2 regions of the Paenibacillus sp. S-38 genome follow, and region 1 is predicted to be linked to the other one. Evidence: predicted binding sites of a transcription regulator. Region 1 holds the regulator's gene; the other holds the start of a gene.
The links. The regulator NrdR, encoded in region 1, represses ribonucleotide reductase genes. The targets are predictions, from matches to a motif close to AACACNATATATNGTGTT.
Positions count from the first base shown of each region.

Region 2: the regulator NrdR is predicted to act here: its motif matches at 2,019-2,036, upstream of ACP26L_RS10190 (adenosylcobalamin-dependent ribonucleoside-diphosphate reductase).

Region 1 is NZ_CP187970.1:1,782,453-1,786,481, forward strand. It holds gene ACP26L_RS08530 (lytic transglycosylase domain-containing protein) at 1-491, shown strand, start outside; gene ACP26L_RS08535 (small, acid-soluble spore protein, alpha/beta type) at 622-846, opposite strand; gene nrdR (transcriptional regulator NrdR) at 946-1,425, shown strand; tRNA gene ACP26L_RS08545 (tRNA-Ala) at 1,538-1,610, shown strand; gene ACP26L_RS08550 (VOC family protein) at 1,754-2,155, opposite strand; gene ACP26L_RS08555 (MarR family winged helix-turn-helix transcriptional regulator) at 2,376-2,939, shown strand; gene ACP26L_RS08560 (alpha/beta fold hydrolase) at 2,936-3,919, shown strand.
Region 2 is NZ_CP187970.1:2,124,538-2,128,566, reverse strand. It holds gene ACP26L_RS10190 (adenosylcobalamin-dependent ribonucleoside-diphosphate reductase) at 1-1,953, opposite strand, end outside; gene dat (D-amino-acid transaminase) at 2,303-3,142, shown strand; gene ACP26L_RS10180 (lipoate--protein ligase family protein) at 3,337-4,029, opposite strand, start outside.

The DNA of each region.
Region 1 (4,029 bases):
GCAGCTCTTTCGTGGGGCGGATGCTGTATCCGATCCGCTACCAGGAGGAAATACGCCAAAATGCAGCCAAATACGAACTGGATCCTTACCTGATCGCAGCCGTGATCCGGGTGGAATCCAACTATAAGGTGGACGAGCAGTCCAACAAGGGAGCCTACGGCCTCATGCAGCTCATGCCCGATACGTCAGGCTGGATTATCGATAAGGCGGAGCTGCCGGAAGGCTACAAGGACCGTCTCGACGAGCCCCAGGTCAGTATCGAGCTCGGTGCGTGGTACCTGAATTGGATGAAAAAGCAGTTTGCCGGGAATATGGTTGCCGTGGTTGCCGGCTATAACGCGGGGCACGGCAAGGTCAGCCGGTGGCTCGAGGACAAGGAATGGGACGGCACGATGGATGGTGTCGACAACATCCCGTACGGCGAGACCCGGCATTATGTACAGAGGGTGCTTTACTATTATCACAAATACCAGAAACTCTACGGGGAATAGTGGGTCCTAATAGGAAGTGGAAGTCGGCCCACGGACGCCCCTTTGCGGCTTCGGGTATAAAGAAAGGAGTACCGGACAAGGCTTCCCGGGAAGCGTCCGATACTCCTTGCTTATTCTTTAAAACGTGTTATTATTTGAATTGACCGGCAAGCGACTGCTCAGCGATTTGTACCAGGCGGCGAGTAATGTGACCACCGATAGCACCAGTATCACGAGTAGCCATGTTACCGTAGTAACCGTCTTGCGGAATGGCGATACCCAGTTCCTGAGCTACTTCGTATTTCAGTTGATCCAACGCTGCATTTGCTTGAGGCACTACCAATACATTGTTGCTGCGGGATTGTCCTGCACCCATGTCTGTTCACCTCCTTGTCGTTGGTAACAGTATTATGCGGCGATTGCCCGAAGTTCATAAGCGGAAGCTTGTGGTAATTTTTCGAAAGGAAGCTATGCGATGAAATGCCCTTATTGTGACTACATCGGCACCAAGGTACTGGATTCGCGGGCTGCGAACGAGAACAAATCCATCCGGCGCCGCAGGGAATGTGAGAAGTGCCAGAAGCGCTTCACGACATTCGAGATGGTGGAAGAAACGCCGTTGATCGTTATTAAGAAAGACGGATCCCGCGAGGAGTTCTCACGGGAGAAGATGCTGCGCGGCCTGATCCGGGCCTGCGAGAAACGCCCCGTATCCCTCGAGAGGCTCGAGATGATCGTATCGGAAGTCGAGAAGCAGGTGCGCAACACCGCTCATGCTGAGGTCGACAGCCGGGAGATCGGGGAGATTGTTATGACCGAACTGTACCCAGTCGACGAGGTGGCTTATATCCGGTTCGCATCGGTATACCGGCAGTTCAAGGACATCAACATGTTCATGAAGGAGCTCAATGAGCTGCTCTCCAAGCACCAGGTTGGCGGCGATAATTTGAAGTAAGGCACGGCCTCCGAAAAATAATCGAAAGATTGTTGACAAGCTTTGCTCCTGTGTGATATTATCATTCTTGTCGCCACGGACCAAACAAGTGAGCGAGCAAGCAAGATAACACGGGGCCTTAGCTCAGCTGGGAGAGCGCATCGCTGGCAGCGATGAGGTCAGGGGTTCGATCCCCCTAGGCTCCATAAATAAAGAAGCACCCAACCGTCTGGTTGGGTGCTTCTTTATTTGCTATGTACTGGAACTACAGGGGAGTACCCGCAAGGTTCGCCCGCACGGCGCGAGGAGAAGGCGAAGCGCAAGATTACGGTGATTCATCTGCCGGAGCTTATACAGGATTCACCGCAAATATGGAATGAATATTGCCCTCGGGATCGCCGAAGAAGCCGGTGGTATGACCCCAAGGCTTGATTTGTGGGGCTGTGACGTCAATAGCTCCTTTCGAAACGAATTCGGCGTACAAGGCGTATACTTGGTCTGGTGAATCACATTGAAAATTAAGCTCGACGGCTTGGCCTTTGCGAATTTCACTGAAAGAAGAATAGCCGTTGGTATTCGCGGACATCAGAGATTTGGAGCAAATGGCCAATCTCACTCCATTATTGCTGAATTCTACGTAGTGATCCTCTTCTACAACGATATCAAATCCCAAGACTTCATGGTAAAACCGGGCCAAGCGGGCAACATCGTCGGCAAGCAGTGTAATTCCTTCCAATCTTACCATCTTCATTAGCAGCCGCACCTCCATTTTACGTTTAGCATATGATGTAAATCCCTTTGTGTAAAGGTTTAACATGAAATACAATTCAACACATCCAAACGCTGGATGTGTTTTTACTATTTTATCAGTGGTCGACAATTAAATGACAGTATATTGACTTTATACCCCTGATCTGGTACCCTTAGTTTAGACCATATACTGTCTATTTGAAAGAGGTGCAGGGATCGTGATGGATTCGTACCGGGAATTATTTTTGATGCATCAGGCGTATGCCACTTTGTTCTCTCTTGCCAATAAGATCCAGATCAAAGGGGATGCCTACCTGGAGCAGTTGACATCAAGACAATATATGGCGATGGTTGCCATTGCACATCTACAGGAAGATGAAGCTACGCTCAACAATATCGCACGCAAATTGGGAACTACCAAACAGAGCATCAAGCAAATTATCGATATTCTGGAGAAGAAGGGATACTTGCTCATTACGCCGAGCCCGAAGGATAAACGCGCCGTGAATGTGAAAATTACTGCGTCGGGCCAAGGAGTCATGCTGGTGGCCGCGGAAAAAGGGATCTATTTTTTTACGGATCTATTCAAGGATTTTTCAACGGAAGAGCTGGAGCAGCTGTGGGCGCTGTTAAAGAAAATGTACCGGTTTGACGGTGAAGTTCAAGACGGGTTTGAAGAGGAAGGAAACCTGGAACCGGTGGACGACCAAGACGAAATAAAGGCCAGAGTGTTGAAAGAATTCGAACGTCGAAGAAAGCAATCTAAAGGCGGGGCCGGCCAATGAAAAAGAAGAAAGGCAGGAGGCCCATTTGTCTTGAAGAATATGTTCCCATTAATGGAATCCATCAATTCCTGTATCACTTGGGAACAAGCCGCGAAAATCCCGTCATGCTGTTTTTGCACGGAGGCCCTGGCTCGGTCGAATCTTTATTCACGGGAGCGTTTCAGGAAAAGTGGGAGGAGATTTACACCGTCGTGCATTGGGATCAGCGGGGAGCAGGGAAGACATGGACCCGTAATCCGGGCCGGTTTCCCACGATAGATCTGCTGCTGCAGGATTTGTATGAAGTCGTTCAATACTTGAAGGGGGCATACGGCAAGCGGAAGATTGTGATCCTCGGCCACTCGTGGGGGAGTGTGCTGGGTTCCTTGTTCATCTGTCAACACCCTGAAGAGGCAGCCTACTATATTGGTGTCGGGCAGGTTGTGAATATGCTTGAAAATGAGCAGGTCGGATATAATAAAGTCAAGGAAATGATTGTGCAGGCCGGTGACCAAAGATCCTTGAGAAAACTCGAGTCCATCGGCGAGTATCCCGGGAACCACATCGTGTTTAACCGCGAATTCCTAAAAAAGTGCGAAAAGGTCAGAAAGCTTCAGGGTAAATATCAATTGGCTGTGAAGATTGACCTTGGGATTTGGATCACGATACTCAAGAGTCCGATCTTCCAATTTTCGGATATTCTCGCCTTTCGGCAGATTTTCAAGGCCAATGCCCAGCTGCATCGATTTTTAGGTGAATTCAATCTTCGCGCGGAAAGCGCGGCTTATCAAGTTCCGGTTTATTACATACTGGGAGAGAATGATTGGCAGGCGCCCTATATCGTTGCGCAGCAATACTTCGACGAGATTGAGGCTCCCCATAAAGGGATATTCATGATTGCCGGAGCCGGACATATGACGATGATGGATCAGCCCGAACGGTTCTATGAGGCCCTGCATCAGATTAACGGGATAGAGGGGAACGCGTTCGGCAGCAGATAGACCCTGAGGGGTCTTTTTTTATTTTCAGTGAGGCAAGCTCTTTGATTGACAAATTGGCAAAATATGGTGTACTCTGTTTTTATTCCGACTGTACAGTATAAAAAGAAGGG
Region 2 (4,029 bases), 340 kb from region 1:
GACCGCTTCCGCCTTGTCTTCCTTCTTCTCCGTCGAGAGTACCTGCACGTCGCGGGAGCCGTCGCGGTAGATCGTTACGCCTTTGCAGCCGAGATCGAACGCCAGCTCATAGAGACGCTTCGTCTCTTCGACCGTGAAGTCCGCCGGGCAGTTCGCCGTCTTGGAGATCGAGCTGTCCACCCACTTCTGGATCGCCGCCTGAGCGCGGATATGGTCTTCCGCCGAAAGATCCATCGCCGTCACGAAGTGAGCAGGCAGCTCCTCGTTCGGATGCGCGTCCTTCCACTCCTGGGCGATCGGCACATACTGCTTGTCGAAGCCGAGACGGCTCTGACGGTAGTATTCGAAGGCGAAGTAAGGCTCGATGCCGGTCGACGTGCCGACCATCGTACCCGTGGAGCCTGTCGGCGCCTGGGTGATGACGGTAACGTTGCGCATGCCCTTCTTCTGGATGGCCGCACCGACTTCCGGATACGTGGCCACCATGTTCTTCATGAAGCCGCTCTGCAGGAACGGCTCGGCCTCAAAGTGCTGGAAGGAGCCCTTCTCTTCCGCAATGTCAGCGGAAGCGAGGTATGCTTCCTTCGCCATGAAGCCGTAGAGCTTATCGAGGAACTCAAGCGATTCCGGGCTGCCGTAGCGGATCTCGAGCTTGATCATCAGCTCGGCCAGACCCATGGAGCCGAGGCCTACACGGCGTTCGCCCTGCTGGTTGATCCGGTTCTCTTCGAAGTGGTACGGCGTCTTGTCGATGACGTTATCGAGGAAGCGCGTGGAATATTGGACGGTCTTCGCGAGCTCGTCCCAGGCGACGTCGTGCTTCTCTTCGTCATAGAACTTCGAGAGGTTGATCGCGGACAGGTTGCAGACGCCCCACGCCGGCAGCCCCTGCTCGCCGCACGGATTCGTGCAGATGATCGGGTTGAAGTACCAGGAGTTCGACATCTGGTTATAGTATTCCATGAAAACGACACCCGGCTCGGCAGACTTCCAAGCGGATTCGATAATCGTGTGCCACACGTCACGTGCCCGTACCGTACGGTAAGGAATCACGTTGCGGCCGGCCTTTTTCCACTTGTCGAGATCGCCGTCCCATACGTCGTCGTATTCCGGATCGGCCGTGTCGGGATACACGAGCTCCCAGTCGAGGTCTTCCTTCACGGCTTTCATGAATCCGTTGCTGACGCATACGGACAGGTTCGCGTTCGTAATCTGCCCCATCGTCTGCTTGACGGTGATGAAATCGACCACGTCCGGGTGCCAGTCGTTGATCATGAGCATAAGCGCGCCGCGGCGGCTGCCGCCCTGCTCGATCAGGCCGGTGGCATAGCTGAAGAGCCCGCCCCACGATACTGCGCCGGAGGACGAACCGTTAACGCCGCGAACGATGGAACGGCGTGGACGAAGCGAAGAGAGGTTGATCCCTACACCGCCGCCGCGGGCCATAATCTCGGTCATCTCGGATAAAGTCGCCATGATGCCGCCCCGGCTGTCATGCGGGGAGGGGATCACGTAACAGTTGAACAGCGTGAGCTCGTCGCTCGCACCGGCCCCCGCCGCAATCCGGCCGCCGGGCACTAGCTTCCAGTCGTCAAGCACGTAACGGAACTTCTCTGTCCATTCTTTTTGTTTCTCGGGTGTTGCTTCCACGGAAGCCATCGCAGCAGCCAAGCGGTCCCACATCTCCTGCGGGGTCTTCTCGCGGGTCAGCGTCAGCTTCTCGACGGAGGATTCGACAACCTCCCCGCTGCGTGTACGGACCTGTACGGTATTTCCCTGACGCTCGATGACTTCGCCGACTTCCTTCGCCGGAAACTTCGGATCGTCCTTCGTCAGCACGAGAACGGTGTCGCCCACCTTCGTCTTCGATGTATCGGCGTCTTTCATCGCATAACGGTCAAGGAAAATTTTCTCGCTCAAGCCTTCCAATTTGGTCTGCTGTATGGTCTTCACAACAACAACCTCCTGTATGTAAGATCATCATAATGTACAATATCTGGTTGAGATTTCGATTATACAATACAATATGTAGTGTTTCTAATGGTAAATAAGCGAATTTCGGGGTTTAGTACAAGCCGCCGTGCGATTCTCTAGCTTTTTCTCGGCCGCGCTCTCTTTCTCGTTCGTGCTGAAATAAGGAATTTCGACAAACACCCCGCTGTCAGGCAAATATCACCATGGAGTCTTTTGACAACCTACCTCCGGATTGGTAGTCTGAACTCATCATAACACAAGCCCCGGGGATGAAGTCAAACATATGTTCCCCACCCTTGGCTTATTGTATGACAGGAGGAGCAGCCATATGTCTCAAATCTACTGGTACCAGAATCAATTCCTGCCGAAGGACGAAGTACGCATCTCGCCCGAGGACCGTGGCTATTACTTCGGCGACGGCGCCTACGAGGTGGTCCGCGTCTATCACGGCAAGCTGTTTGAGGCGGACGCTCATTATGACCGGCTCGTCCGGACGGCGGAAGCCATCCACATGCCCCTGCCCTTATCCAAGAGCGAGCTGCTGGACGGCCTGAACGAGCTCGTAGTACGCAATCAGGTGCAGGAAGGCACCGTCTATCTCCAGTTCACCCGGGGTATCGCTCCGCGCGCCCACAGCTTCCCCCAAGGGGCCGAGCCTGTTCTTATGGCTAACGCCAGTGAACTGAAGCGCCCCCTTGCGACCATGGAAAACGGCATCCGCACCGTCACGATGGACGACATCCGCTGGCTGCGCTGCGATCTCAAGACGCTGAACCTGCTCGCCAATACGATGGCGAAGCAGCATGCGCTCTCCCAGGGCGCAGACGATGTCATCCTGCACCGCCAGGGAACGGTCACCGAGTGCAGCGCCTCCAACGCCGCCATCGTCAAGGACGGCCGGATCATCACGCATCCGGCCAATCATCTCATCCTCCACGGCATTACGCGCATGGTCATGCTCCGGCTGGCAGAACGGCTCGGCATCCCGGCGGACGAGCGGCCGTTCACCCTGGACGAGCTCCGCTCAGCGGACGAGGTCTTCATCACGGGAACGACCGTGGAGATTACTCCGGTGATTTCGATTGACGGTCAACCCGTCTCCGGCGGTCAGCCCGGACCGGTCACCCGGCGTCTGCAGGAAGCCTTCTCGGAGACCATAACTTCCTGATTATTTACCACGCGGGTCCGTCTTTGCAACAGATAAATATGACGAAAAAGCGAAAGCCTGACGGCTAGAGAGCATCAGCCCGGTCACCGCACAGCAAATCCCCCGGAGTGGAAGCCCAGGCTTCTCTCCGGGGGATTGTTGTTTATCCCGCAGCAGCCATCCGCCGGCACAATTCAACCGGAAGCGCCAGCGGTCTACCGGCGCAGATTCCACTCCGGATTCCCGTACTTCTCCGTGACCAGCCGCTCCGCCAGCTCCGCCTCCCTAGGCGTCAGCTCGCCCGGCACCAGCCGGATGCCGAGCCCTTCGGCGATGCCGTGGGCGAAAGCCTCCTCGACTTGCGCGAGCGTCACGTCCGGCAGGCCGGCCGCCTGCCGCAGGTCGTTGATCGCAACCGCCTTGCGCAGGAACTGCGCCTTCATCCGCTCGCCCACCCGCTCGCTGGCGAACTTCAGCAGCCCGAACAGCTGGTCCGCATCGAGATCCAGCAGGATCGATCCGTGCTGGAGCACCACGCCCTTCTGGCGGGTCTGCGCGCTGCCTGCAATCTTACGTCCCTCGACTACAAGCTCATACCAGGACGGCGAATCGAAGCAGGCTGCCGAGCCGATCGACGCGTACTGGCTTTTGTCCTCCTCGCTCTCAAGCTGCACCATGTCGGCGGCAAGCCCTAGACGCCGGAAGCCGAGCAGCAGGCCCTCGCTCAGCACCCGGTAAGCCTCCGTCACGCTGCGCGGGATGCCTTCGTACTGCTCGGAGACGATCATGCTGTACGTCAGTTCGCGGTCATGCAGCACGGCACGTCCTCCCGTGGCCCGGCGCACGAAGCCGATGCCCTCACGCTCCAGCGCCTCAAAATCAACCTCCGTCTGCGCCTTCTGGAAATA